Regions from separate parts of the Roseinatronobacter sp. NSM genome, predicted to be linked through region 2. Evidence: riboswitches for the same ligand, from Rfam matches in the RefSeq annotation. Region 2 holds a riboswitch; each other region holds the start of a gene.
What was found. Region 2 has a riboswitch for cobalamin ahead of ACTZWY_RS16800 (hypothetical protein). Riboswitches for the same ligand answer to the same signal wherever they lie in the genome.
Positions count from the first base shown of each region.

Region 1: linked by a shared signal. The riboswitch ahead of ACTZWY_RS01970 (TonB-dependent receptor plug domain-containing protein) and the one ahead of ACTZWY_RS16800 (hypothetical protein) in region 2 are both predicted to bind cobalamin.
Region 3: linked by a shared signal. The riboswitch ahead of ACTZWY_RS14835 (LLM class flavin-dependent oxidoreductase) and the one ahead of ACTZWY_RS16800 (hypothetical protein) in region 2 are both predicted to bind cobalamin.

Region 1 covers NZ_JBQTCF010000002.1:150,655-154,861, reverse strand. The annotation lists gene ACTZWY_RS01985 (calcium-binding protein) at 1-97, shown strand, start outside; gene ACTZWY_RS01980 (FKBP-type peptidyl-prolyl cis-trans isomerase) at 159-587, opposite strand; gene trmB (tRNA (guanine(46)-N(7))-methyltransferase TrmB) at 773-1,510, shown strand; cobalamin riboswitch at 1,550-1,759, shown strand; gene ACTZWY_RS01970 (TonB-dependent receptor plug domain-containing protein) at 1,888-3,765, shown strand; gene ACTZWY_RS01965 (ABC transporter substrate-binding protein) at 3,716-4,207, shown strand, end outside.
Region 2 covers NZ_JBQTCF010000037.1:13,075-17,281, reverse strand. The annotation lists gene ACTZWY_RS16810 (propanediol utilization protein) at 1-818, opposite strand, end outside; gene cobO (cob(I)yrinic acid a,c-diamide adenosyltransferase) at 1,123-1,737, opposite strand; cobalamin riboswitch at 1,774-2,002, shown strand; gene ACTZWY_RS16800 (hypothetical protein) at 2,141-2,569, shown strand; gene ACTZWY_RS16795 (HupE/UreJ family protein) at 2,591-3,205, shown strand; gene ACTZWY_RS16790 (DUF1636 family protein) at 3,262-3,651, shown strand; gene cobW (cobalamin biosynthesis protein CobW) at 3,644-4,207, shown strand, end outside.
Region 3 covers NZ_JBQTCF010000028.1:41,593-45,799, forward strand. The annotation lists gene ACTZWY_RS14815 (His/Gly/Thr/Pro-type tRNA ligase C-terminal domain-containing protein) at 1-44, opposite strand, end outside; gene ACTZWY_RS14820 (CobW family GTP-binding protein) at 44-1,156, opposite strand; gene hisI (phosphoribosyl-AMP cyclohydrolase) at 1,246-1,719, shown strand; gene ACTZWY_RS14830 (hypothetical protein) at 1,716-1,976, shown strand; cobalamin riboswitch at 2,032-2,221, shown strand; gene ACTZWY_RS14835 (LLM class flavin-dependent oxidoreductase) at 2,354-3,400, shown strand; gene ACTZWY_RS14840 (ABC transporter substrate-binding protein) at 3,397-4,207, shown strand, end outside.

The sequences.
Region 1 (4,207 bases), on a different contig from region 2:
CCTGATTGCAAATGTCGGCAATGCCCAGGGTCTGACCGCGCAGGATATTGCTTTGGTGCCCGTCTACCCTGTGGCAATGGGCATCGCGGCAGAGTGATATTGCCGCCCATGAGGCAAGCGGGCACCTGCACATCATGCCCGCTTGCAGTCCGGTAATGTCAGGCGACGGAAACAACCTCTACTGCGAAGGTCAGGTCCTTGCCGGCCAGCGGGTGGTTTGCGTCCAGCGTCACGGCCTGATCTGTCACTTCGGCCACGGTCACGGGCATCGCGCGACCATCAGGTGTTTGCATTTGTAGCATTGTGCCGGGGTCCAGCGGAATATCGGCGGGAATCTGGTCGCGTGGCACGTCCTGCCGGGCTTCTGGCTGGTAGTCACCATAGGCTTCGGCACAGGGAATAGTGACAGTTTTCTGGTCGCCCACGGTCATTCCGTCAATCGCGCGCTCAAGGCCCGGAATGATTGCGCCGGCACCAAGCTGGAATTCCAGCGGATCGCGGCCTTCGGAACTGTCGAAAACCGAACCGTCTGACAGGGTTCCAGTGTAGTGAATACGCACAGTTGCGCCCGCTTTGGCTTGCGTCATGGGATATCCTTCCGTTCGGGGGGGGGGCGGGTTTGTCAGAGGCGCGCAATCTCGCGCGGTTGCTCTGGGCTAGCAGAATCAAACATGGGGGTTTGTGCCCTGATTGTAAACCCATACGCCCAAGCGCCTTGACCCAGACGGCCTGCGCCTGCATACGGGCCGCGCAAAAGCCATGGATTATGCCAATGTTACCCCCCAATTCCCCCAAAACGCGCAATTTCTATGGCCGGATCAAGGGCAAGACGCTGAAGCCTGCGCAACAGCGCTACATACAAGAAGATCTTGCCGATCTGCGCCTGTCCGGCGTCAGCCCGCAGGACAACCCCGACCGCGAAACTGTGAACCCGCAGGTGTTTTTCGGGGATGCGCGCCCGCTGTGGCTGGAAGTGGGTTTTGGGGGCGGCGAACATCTGGTGCATCAATGCGCGCACAACCCCGATGTGGGCATCATAGGATGCGAGCCTTATATCAACGGTGTCGCCATGCTGCTGGGCAAAATCCGTGCTGCGGGCGTTGAAAACCTGCGCATATACCCGTGGGATGTGCGCGATTTGTTTGATGTATTGCCTGACCAGTGCCTTGAACGGGCGTTTCTGTTGTATCCGGACCCATGGCCAAAACAGCGCCACCACAGGCGACGCTTTGTCACGCCGGGGTATCTGGACGGGTTGGCGCGGGTGCTGAAACCGGGCGCGGTGTTCCGCGTGGCAACCGACATACCGGATTATGTGCGCCAAACACTTGAAGAAGTGCCGCCCGCGGGTTTTGATTGCCTGACACCGGCCCCGGCGGATTGGGTGCACCCCTGGGATGACTGGGTGTCCACGCGCTATGAACAAAAGGCCCTGCGCGAAGGACGCAATCCCCATTACCTGACTTTCCGGCGCAACGATACTGCGGTGCGCGACGCTGCCAACGGGTAACAGGTCGCAAAACGGCATTGTCGAATCCCCTTGCGCAAGTTAATGAAAGCCTACTTCGGTTCAGGCCCTTTCGGGCCTGAGAAAAGGGAACACGGTGCGCGCCTCCCCAAGGGGTGCAAATCCGGGACTGCCCCCGCAACTGTAAGCGGCGAGTGATGTCGGCAAATGCCACTGTGGGTCACACCATGGGAAGGCCCGGCAGAACAGCGACCCGCAAGTCAGGAGACCTGCCGAAGTGATCACCCTGTCCCGGCGCGGGTGGCGCTGCGGGTAACGGTTTGACCGTAGCGGTGACACTTTCGCCGTCTGCGGTGCGCCTGCGCCTGCCAGACATGTCATGACAGGATCGGTCCATATTGGGCCAATAGGTGTTGAAAATGCAAAACACACTCTGGCGACTTTTCGCCACAACCGCGCTGATTGGCAGTATCGGACTGCCGGCAACCGCCCAGCAAATCATCAATCTGGAAGAAATCACCTTTTCGGCGAACCTGACCCCCACGGAACTGGGGCGCAGCGGGTCCAGTGTCAGTGTCCTGACACGGGACCAGATTGACCGCACCGGCGCTACGTCTGTCTCAGATTTGCTGGCGGGGCTGGCGGGCGTAAGTGTCACGCAAACTGGCCCGGTCGGCACGACAGCAGATGTGCGCATCCGCGGAATAGAGCCGCGCTTCGTGTCCGTCTATGTGGATGGCGTGTTGATCAATGACCCCGGTTCATCCACTGGTGCGGTCGATTTTGGCGCGATTCAACTGGGCGATGTGTCACGCATAGAAGTGCTGCGTGGCGCGCAATCCGCCCTGTATGGCGGTTCGGCTGCGGCTGGTGTTGTCAATATTACCACGCTTCGCCCGGAAACCGAGGGAACCCAGCAAACTGCCAGCCTTTTGGCGGGCAGTTTTGGAACAGTCGTTGGACAATACACCTTGCGCCAGCGGCACGGCGCGCTGGACTATGCGCTAAGTCTGTCGCACAGCCGCGCCGATGGTTTTTCCGCAGCAGACGGGCAACCGGAAGCCGACGGCCACAAGCAAACACGGCTAAGTTTTTCCGCACGCTATCAGATTGACAATAACTGGTCTGCAGGCGCGTCATTCTTTTTGCAAGATTCATTTGTGGAATTCGATGACTGGTTGGCCGATGCCCCCCATGAGCAGGACCGCAAGGAATATGGCGGGCGGGTTTTTGTCGAATACGCCACCGACAGGTCACGCCAGACGCTGGAATATACGCATTATTCCGTCGAGAGGGAGCTGCGCGACAGTTTGCCCGGTTCGTTCACGGGTCGGCGCGACAGGCTGGCGTGGAACGGGCAAACCGACATAACCGATACGCTGCGCCTGCTCTATGGTGCGGATGTCCAGCGTGAAAATGCCATCGGGCGCACGGTGCCAGCAGGTGCGAAGGCAACCAGCTATGGCATATTCGCGCAGTCGGAATGGGCGGCGACAAATGATCTGGATATCGTGCTTTCGGGCAGAATGGACAGAAATTCGAACTACGGCAGCATCCCCACATTGCGCCTTGCAACGTCCTACCGCCTTGGGGATGCCGTGACCTTGCGCGCATCGCTGGGCTCGGGGTTTCGCGCCCCGTCCGTGGAACAGCGCTTCGGGATGACAGGCGGGCCATTCCCGTTTATGGGCAACGCCGCACTGGATGTGGAGCGCAGCCAGAATTATGAGATTGGCGCAGACCTGTCCTTCGGGAATGGGGGTGCGTTGTCGCTTACGCTGTTCCAGATTGATACCAAGAACCTGATTGATGATGTGTATTGCGTGTATGATCCTGTCGCCATGGCGTGTGCTGCAGGGTCGTTCAACACTGTGGTGAATGCCCCCGGCAAGGCGCGCAGTCGCGGTGTTGAACTTTCATTCGAGCAGCCTGTTTCCGACACACTGACCCTTTCGGCGAATTACACCTATACTGATGCGTTCCTGGCAAACCAACGGCGCCGGTCACGGGTGCCGCGCCATGATGTGCAACTGGGGCTGGATGCGATGTTGTCGGACCGTCTGCAAGGGCGGGTGTCTGTGCGTCATGTGGCCGACAGGCTGGATTTTCTGCCGAATTATACAACGGGGCCACTGCCGGATTACACAGTCGCGAACCTGTCCCTGCGCTATCAGATGACGGATCGCGTTGATTTGATTGGCAGGGTGGATAATCTGTTTAACACGCAATACCAACATGTTGCGGGCTATGGCACCTCTGGCCGGGCATTTTACCTTGGCTTGTCGTCGCGCTTTTAGGGCCATAGGCGCTGCCCTTGCCCTTTGGGCAGGGGTGGCTGCTGCGGGGCCACCTGAACGGGTGGTCTCTATCAATCTGTGCACGGACCAACTGGCCATGATGCTGGCAGGCCCCGGCCAGCTTGTGTCGATTTCGCGCATATCGCATGATCCCAACATGTCGGTGATGCTGGAACAGGCGCTGTCCTTTCCCATCAATCACGGTCAGGCAGAGGAGGTGTTTCGTCTGAACCCCGATCTGGTGCTGGCGGGGCAGTTCACGTCGCCTTATACAGTGGCGTTGCTGCGGCGGCTGGGGGTCAGTGTGGTGACCTTGCCTGTGGTCAACAGCCTTGATGCCATACCGGATGCCATTTTGCAGGTGGGCACAGTCTTGGGCCAGCCAGACAGCGCCAAGGCGCTGGTTTCCGAATTTCGCGTGGGACTGGCGCAGCTGCGCGCC
Region 2 (4,207 bases):
TCAAACTGAATGATGCCCCAATACCCGGCCTTGCGTAAGACATCAGCGGCCTGCGGCGGAATGGTGCCGGGCGCGAAAATAAACCCCCGCGCCGCCCCCGTATGGGCCATGTTCCAGCCCAGCGCCCCCAACCTGTCAGCGACCCTCGCCGAGGGGTCATGCAAAGGGCCGCGCCGCGCAAGGCAGCGCCGCGCGCTTTCGGCCGCAAGGGCTGCAAACCCCGCCAAATGATCCACGCCCCGCCATTGCACCACAAGGTCGGAAATGTCGGGAAAATCATCATCCAAAGCATCGGTCCGGCACGCGCCGCCCCAGAACCCGCCAATCACCTCATGGCGTGGAAGCGCGGGCAAATGCGCGTGGATGGTTCCATCGCGTGACCCCCACAGCACAGTGTCAGGCTCAGCAAACATCAGCGGATCAGAGGCCCCCTCTGCCAGAATACACGCCCGCGCCAGATCCTGCGGTGGCCCGACCCACCCCGAAAACCGCGCCAACCCGATCAGGCTGGCCGTGGATACCCCTGTGCCCAATCCGGCCGCCATACAGGGAACTGCCCGCACCTGAGGGCAAACCTGCAACTGCAATACAGACACGAACCTGTGCATCACATCGGCGGGGTATTGCGCCCAAAGCAAGGCCCAGCTCGGCCCGTCATCGGGTCTGGGGACATGGCGCGACATCACAACACCGGTCTTGTCACAGGCCATCGTGATCAGCACAACCGGACCACGCGGCCCCAGCCTGCCTTGCAGCCACTCCCCGAAATGGCCGTCAACCTTGATCCCGCGACAGATCATGTCGCCTGCGTCCCGCAAGGGCGTTTTCCGCCTTCAAGCTGCGCCTCCGGCGGGGATATTTGGGCCAGATTGAAATGCACCATTTGTTAACCCGTTTCGACGATACTGACCCTGCGGTACAGGGAGGGATCCCGATGACCGTCCAGAGTGAAAGCGCCACGTCTCCCCTGTTTTATCAGCCCGAGGCGTGGCGCCCGCTCGAGAGCGCACAGACTATCGTGCGCAAAGGCTTTCATTCTGGTTCAAATATCCCGGGGGAAACGCGCGCAGCGCGTTGGGGGCTGGCCCCCAAACTTGTTGGGGCTGCGCGCCAATCCCGGCATCAGAACTCGATCCCTTTTTGTGCTTTGATACCTTCGCGGAACGGGTGCTTTACATTGGTCATTTCCGTGACCAGATCCGCCAGCGCGAGCAATTCGGGTTTTGCATTGCGGCCTGTCAGCACCACATGCGTCATCGCGGGTTTTTCATCACGCAAAAAGTTCAGAACCTCATCCAGCGGCAGGTAATCATAGCGCAGCGCGATGTTGATTTCATCCAGCAACACGAACCGGATCGCGGGGTCGCGGATCAGGGCCTTGGCGTGTTCCCATCCCGCGCGCGCGGCGGCGATGTCGCGGTCGCGGTCCTGGGTTTCCCATGTGAACCCTTCCCCTGATACCACAAAGGTGCATTCATCCGCGAAGCGCGTGCGCAGGAATTCGCGTTCGCCCGTGGTCCAGTCCCCCTTGATGAACTGCACCACTGCACAGGGCATGCCATGCGCGATGCAGCGCATGATCATTCCAAACCCCGAGGAGGATTTCCCCTTGCCCGCGCCAGTATGGACGATGATCAGCCCCTTTTCGCCGGTTTTCGTTTCCATCATCCGGTCGCGCGCGGCTTTGATCTTTTGCATCTTCTCGCGGTGGTGCGCGGGGTCGGTGGTCTGGGACATCTGGGCGTTTCCTTGCTTGACTTGTGGCGCGCGGGCGCGCATGACTAAGGGGCTGGTGCCTGTTCATGACAGGTGAAAAGGGAATGTGACAAGGCCGGATCGTAAGATCAAGCCCCAAGCACAGCCGCCCCCGCGACCGTGACCGGAGAGGTCGTCCAATGCCACTGCCCCAGGCGGGTGGGAAGGCGGGCAGACCGACAGGTGATCCCGACAGGGACCTCTGACATCCGCAAGCCGGGAGACCTGCCAGCGCGAAGGCCGCCCTGTTTGGGGCATATCAACCGGCGGGGTGTCTGGTTGGGCTTGTGTCGGGGCTGGCGCATGCGTTTGTGCTGTCCCGCGCTGCCCGCAGTTTCCCCGCCCTTGCATCGCGTGGCGGGTGGTCACGCGGGAAAGTAGACAAATGAAAACAACTCGCATTATGAGGGCGGGGCGCGAACCTGTTGCGGGCTTTTATATGCTCGCCGCCGGGGGGCTTGCCATTGGCTTGCAGGGCGCAGGTGCGCAGCACCGGGCTGCGGTCAAAACCGCCATGGTCCAAGTAGGCCGCCATGGTGATGTTTCTGTGCATGCCGATACAGCGCGTGCAACACCCCCGTCCGGCCCGCTTCGCGCGCAGCGGGTCCAGTCCCTGCAAGTGCCGGGGTTTGAAGCCGGCGCAGGCGCGGTCAAGGCGCGGCGTGTCGGGCACACCGAACGCCGCGCCGCCTTGCGCATCCCGAAAGCCCGTTTTGCCCCGAAATTTCGCAGCGTCCGGGGCGGTCTGGTCAACGGTCTGCCGGGCCCGCGCCGTTGTTGCGTGGCCTGCCACGCTGGTTCTTGTCAACGCTGACCCCTTCAAGGAGCATTCCTCATGACACGTTTTCTGATACTTCCCGCTGCTTTGCTTGCAGGGCCTGCACTGGCCCATCATCCCTTGGGGGGGGAGGCCCCGCAGACGGTGTTTCACGGGCTGGTTTCGGGCCTTGCCCATCCTGTCATCGGGCTGGACCATCTGGCTTTTGTGGTGCTGATGGGTCTGGCGGCTGCGCTTGCGGGCCGGTCACTGGTTGGCCCTTTTGCGTTTATTGCTGCCACGCTGGCGGGAACGGCGGTGCATCTGGGGGGCGTTGCGTTGCCGCTGGCGGAACTTGTTATCACTGCATCGGTGGTCGCGTTGGGCGCGGCGTTGGTGATGGGTCGGCAGGTGGCCGGGCGGGTGGCGCTGGCGGCCTTCGCCTTTGCGGGTATCTTTCACGGCTGGGCCTATGGCGAGGCCGTGGTCGGGTCCACGCCGATGCCGATCTTCGCCTATCTGCTGGGGTTTGGGGTGATCCAGTTTGCGATTGCCGCAGGGGTGGCGCTGGTTGCGGGGCGCATGTTGCAACAGGGGCAGGGCACATTTCAGGCCCGCTTGGCTGCGGCTGTCTGTATGGGTGTGGGGCTTGCCTTCCTGTTCGAAACCGCTGAGCACATGATCCTTGGCTGATGCGCGCAACAAAGGGCCAGCCGCTGCGCTGGCCCATCCCCTGACCGGAGCGTTCCATGCCCAATGATATTGTCGATCTGCTGGTCTGCGCCACCTGCCGCAGTGCCAGTCCTGCCAACCCGCTGGCCGTGCCCGACCCGGACACCCGCCCCGGTGCGCAACTGGTGCAGGCCCTGCGCGATGCTGCCCCCGAAGGGCTGCGCATCATTGCCGTGGACTGCCTGTCCAACTGTTCGCGCGGTTGCACCATTGCGCTGCGCAAGCCCGGTGCCTGGACCTATGTTTATGGCAATCTGACACCTGACGCGCATGTGCCCGATATTATTGACGGTGCGCAAAAATACCGTGCCGCCGAAGCTGGCCTTGTGCCGTGGCGCGAGCGCCCTGAACATTTCCGCAAGAACTGCATCGCCCGTATTCCCCCGCTGGAGGTCCCCAATGTCTGATCTGTCAAAAACCCCTGTTACCATCGTCACCGGCTTTCTGGGGGCGGGCAAAACCACGCTGATTTCGCACCTGATCCGCAATGCGGGCGGGCGGCGGCTGGCGGTTGTGGTCAATGAATTCGGGACTGTGGGCGTGGATGGCGAGATTCTGAAATCCTGCGCTATGCCTGACTGTCCCTCCGAAAATATTGTGGAGCTGTCCAATGGCTGCATCTGCTGCACTGTTGCAGATGATTTTATTCCCACCGTCGAGGCGCTTTTGAAACTGGACCCGAAGCCCGACCATATTGTGATTGAAACATCAGGTCTGGCCCTGCCCAAGCCGCTGTTGAAAGCATTTGACTGGCCGGCCATCCGGTCGCGCATTACTGTTGACGGTGTGATCGCGCTGGCCGATGCCGAAGCGGTGGCCGATGGCCGCTTTGCCCCTGATCTGGCGGCCGTTGATGCGCAGCGCGCCGCCGATGACAGCCTTGATCACGAAACGCCCCTGTCCGAAGTGTTCGAGGACCAGATTGCCTGCGCCGATCTGGTGTTGCTGACCAAGCCGGACCTT
Region 3 (4,207 bases), on a different contig from region 2:
GGCGCGACCTGCCTGCCCATCGAATTGAACAGGTTGAGCGCCATCAGAACGGCTGCCCCAGCGTGTGGACGGTCATGCCCGCCAGTCCTGCAGCATCTTCCGCCCCGGGCAGCTTGGGCAGGGTCAGCAGCGACAGGCTTTCGTCCAGATCGGATTTCGGCATGTCGCGTGCGATAATGACCACGCGGCTGGTGGTGTCGTCCTCTGGCCAGCTTTGCAGCGGGACGGGTGGTTCAAAAATATGCTGCACACCGTGAAAGACGAAGGGTTGCGGGACGTCCCTGATATGCACGATCCCTTTCAGACGCAGGATATGCGCCCCGCGCAGCGCAATCAGCGTGTCGAGCCAGAAATCGAACACCTCGGCGGGGATCGGGGCATCTAGCGTGATCGAGGCCGTGGTGATCCGGTCATCGGTGGCGTGGTGCGAGGGCGCGCCAAAGTCGATAGGCTTGGGCGCTGGCGCGGTCATGCCCGACAGCCCCGCCAGCCGGTCCGCCGCAGGTTGGGCCAGCCATGCCAGCGCGTGATCTGGCGCCATTGGTTTGCGCATGGCACCAAGGCCCCACAAGCTGCCCGCGGGCACTACGCCCTGATCGGCCAAAATACGCGGCGCGCCGGGGTTCAGCCGTTCAAGACGCGCCTCCAGCGCAGCAAAGCCAGCCGCATCCGCCAGATCGCGCTTCGACAGAACGATCCGGTCGGCCATTGCGACCTGCGCCTGTGCCTCGGCATGGCGGTCCAGCGTTGCCACCCCCAGCACGGCATCGACCACCGTCACAGTGCCGTCCAGCGCATAATTGGGGGCCAGCACCGGATCGACCAGCAGCGTGTGATGGATCGGGCCGGGATCTGCCAACCCCGTGGTTTCGATCACCACGCGGTCAAAGGCCAGTTCATCCCGCGCCAGCAGGGACAGCAGCGTCTTGGACAGATCACCCCGGATCGAGCAGCAGACACAGCCACCGGGCATCAGCACGATATCCTCGGCGGCTTCCTCTATCAGGTCATGGTCCAGCCCCGCATCGCCGAATTCATTGACGACAACTGCCACCCGGCCCGCAGTCGGATCGTGCAACAGGCGATTCAGAAGCGTGGTCTTGCCCGCACCCAGAAAGCCGGTCAGCAGGGTTACGGGGATCGGGGTCGAAATCATGGCGGCGTCTTTCGGGTTGCGGGTCTTGGCTAAGCATGATTGTTATAATATAACATTCTACGTTGCAAGAGATCAAACAAGGACCAGACATGCGCGAACTCCACTTCCACCCCCGCGTTTCGGTCGAAGAAGTCGAGGAAGGGTCAAACCTTGCCCCCAAATTCGGCGAGGATGGGCTGATGCCCTGCATCACCACCGATGCGGGAAGTGGCGAGGCGCTGATGCTGGGCTGGATGAACGCCGACGCCCTGCGCTTGACCCTGCAGACGGGCGAGGCACACTACTTCAGCCGCGCGCGCCAGAGCCTGTGGCACAAAGGCGCGACCTCGGGTCTGGTCCAGCGCGTGATCGAGGCGCGGATCGATGACGATCAAGACGCGATCTGGCTGCGCGTCGAAGTCGCAGGGTCCGGCGCATCCTGCCATGTCGGCTACAGGTCGTGTTTCTACCGCGCCGTGCCGGTCGGGCCGGATGCCGGCGGCGCGCTGCGCTTTACCGAAACGGCCCGAACATTCGACCCCGTGGCCGTTTATGGCGATGCCTCCAACCCCACACAGTTATGAGCCTTCCGAGCGATTTCAGACAAAAGGCCGCGCTGCTCTGGCATGTGCAACGGATCAAGCGGCTGGTGCGCGAGATCGGCGCATTCGGTCCCCACACGCTGATCTCGGTGACCGAAATTACATGCGGTGACCCGACTTGCCCCGGCCCGGCCACCCAGATCACCATCCTGTCGCTCGACCTGATGCGCCGCGTGTTTGTAATACACCGACCCGTTATCGAGGTATCAGCAGCCGATTTGGCAGGGCTAAAAGCGTGACGTACGATATCACGCTCCATTTATTTGCTCACTGGACAGACCGCCCGCCACTTGCTAACCAAACTCTGCCAAGGTTCCGCGTGAGCGGATTAATAGGGAATACAGGATCGGGGATTGCCCGTAGCTGTAGCTGCCCTCGCAACTGTAGGCGGCAAGGTTCGGATCAGACCACTGGCAAAGCCGGGAAGGGATCACGAACCATTCGAGCCGTAAGCCAGGAGACCTGCCGTTGGCATAACCCTAACCGCCGGCGAGGTGCCCGGCCGGAGGCAGGACATGGCAGACGACAGCGCGCGCGCAAACAATGCATTCGCGACATCAGCTTTGACGGCCCGAGGATCGGACCCGGACTGGCCATTGGCCATGCGGGGTGCGATGTGGTCCAGTCCGATGTAGCGCAACGCCATATCCGCATTGACCTTGCCGGATTTGCCCGTGACGGGCTAGGCGATCACGCCCAGATCATGGCACTTGTGCGCGAGGCAGATGCACTGGGCTTCGGTGGCATCTGGTTCAACGAATTTCATTTCGACCGGGCCAACCTGGCCCATCCGTCGCTTCTGCTTCTGGGGGCGGCAGTGTTGGCCGTAACGGAACGGCTGCGCTTCGGAACTTCGATCCTTGTCCTGCCATTGTATCACCCGCTTCTTCTGGCCGAACAGATTGCGCAGCTTGACCGGCAATCGGGCGGGCGGCTGGATGTTGGCATCGGGCGGGGGACCAATCCGCAAACCTTTCGCACCCTTGGGCTGGACCCCGATCAGGCACGCTTCCGTTTTGATGCTGCGCTGGATATCATCCGCATGGCATTGGGCGACGGGGTTGTCACCCACGACAGCCCGTTCTGGTCGTTCAGCAATGTCTCGGTCGGTCCACCGCCCGTGCAGTGTCCGCACCCACCGATCTATATGGCCGCAGTTTCGCGCGACAGCATTGATCTGTCCGCGCGTCTGGGATTGCCCTTACTGTATTCGCTGGAACCCAATGAAAGCCGCCAGTTCGCCCCATATGTCGCCGCACTGACCCGGCAGAAGCAGGATGGGCGCGCGCTGCAAGCGTCGTCCCTGTCGCGCTATGTGCTGGTCGACCGTGATCGGAGCGCGGCATTGGATAGGCTGGATGCGCTGACCCACCGGTTGAATGTGACCCGCGCGCAGCGGGCGAAGGTGTCCGGCACAGCACCGCCTGCGCCGCGCACGCGCGCGCAGATGTTGGAGGGCTTTGCCGTTGCAGGCACGCCCGAGGATTGCGTGGCCCAGATCCTTGCACTGTCTGACCGCTTTCAAACGCGGTCCATCCGCGCGTTCTTTAGCGCCAATGGCGCGATCCCGGTTCCGCAGGCGCGCGATGCGATGCGGTTATTCGCAGCAACGGTGCTGCCTGTTCTTACGATTTCCACCCTCACAAAGGACACCTGCCCATGAGTTTCAGACCCCACCTTCTGGCTGCGGCCATTATGGCCATGGCCACGCCCGCGCTGGCCCTTGACGGTTTCCCGCACGCAGATGTCAACTGCACGGTCACGACCGTCTTTGACGCACCGCCCCAGCGGGCTGTCACATTGTCGAACAACGCGACCGAAATCATGCTGGCCCTGGGGCTTGAGGGGCAGATGGCGGGCACATCCTATATGGGGAACTTGGAAATCAGTCCCGAATACGCCGATGCCTATGGTGCCATTCCTGTCCTGTCACCGCTGATTGCCACAACCGAACAACTGATCGAGGTCGAGGCGGACTGGGTCTATGCAGGATATCCAGACGGATTTGCCGAACGCTGGCACACACGCGATCAGTTGCACGATCTGGGTATCAAAACCCGCCTCGCAACCGAAGGGTGCAATCTGGGCCGGTTCGAGTTCCCGGATCTGTGGCACGAAATACGCGATGTCGCCGCCATATTTGGGGTGCCGGACCGGGCCGAGGCGCTGATCGAAGGGTTGCAGGCGCGACTTGATGCTGTCGATGCTGCCTTGCAGGGCGCCGAGCCGGTCCATGTCTTTATTTATAATGGCGGCGATGCCCCCCCGCGTGCGGCGCTTGGCAACACGATGCTGAATTCCATCGTAGCGCGCGCGGGCGGCCAGAATATCTTCGGCGATATCGAAAACCGCTATGGCACAGTGTCATGGGAAGATATCGTAGACCGCAATCCAGATCACATTGTCGTCTTCTATTCCCTGACCGAGGCCGGGCAACTGGTCGCGGACCCGCGCGCCGACATTGCGCAGG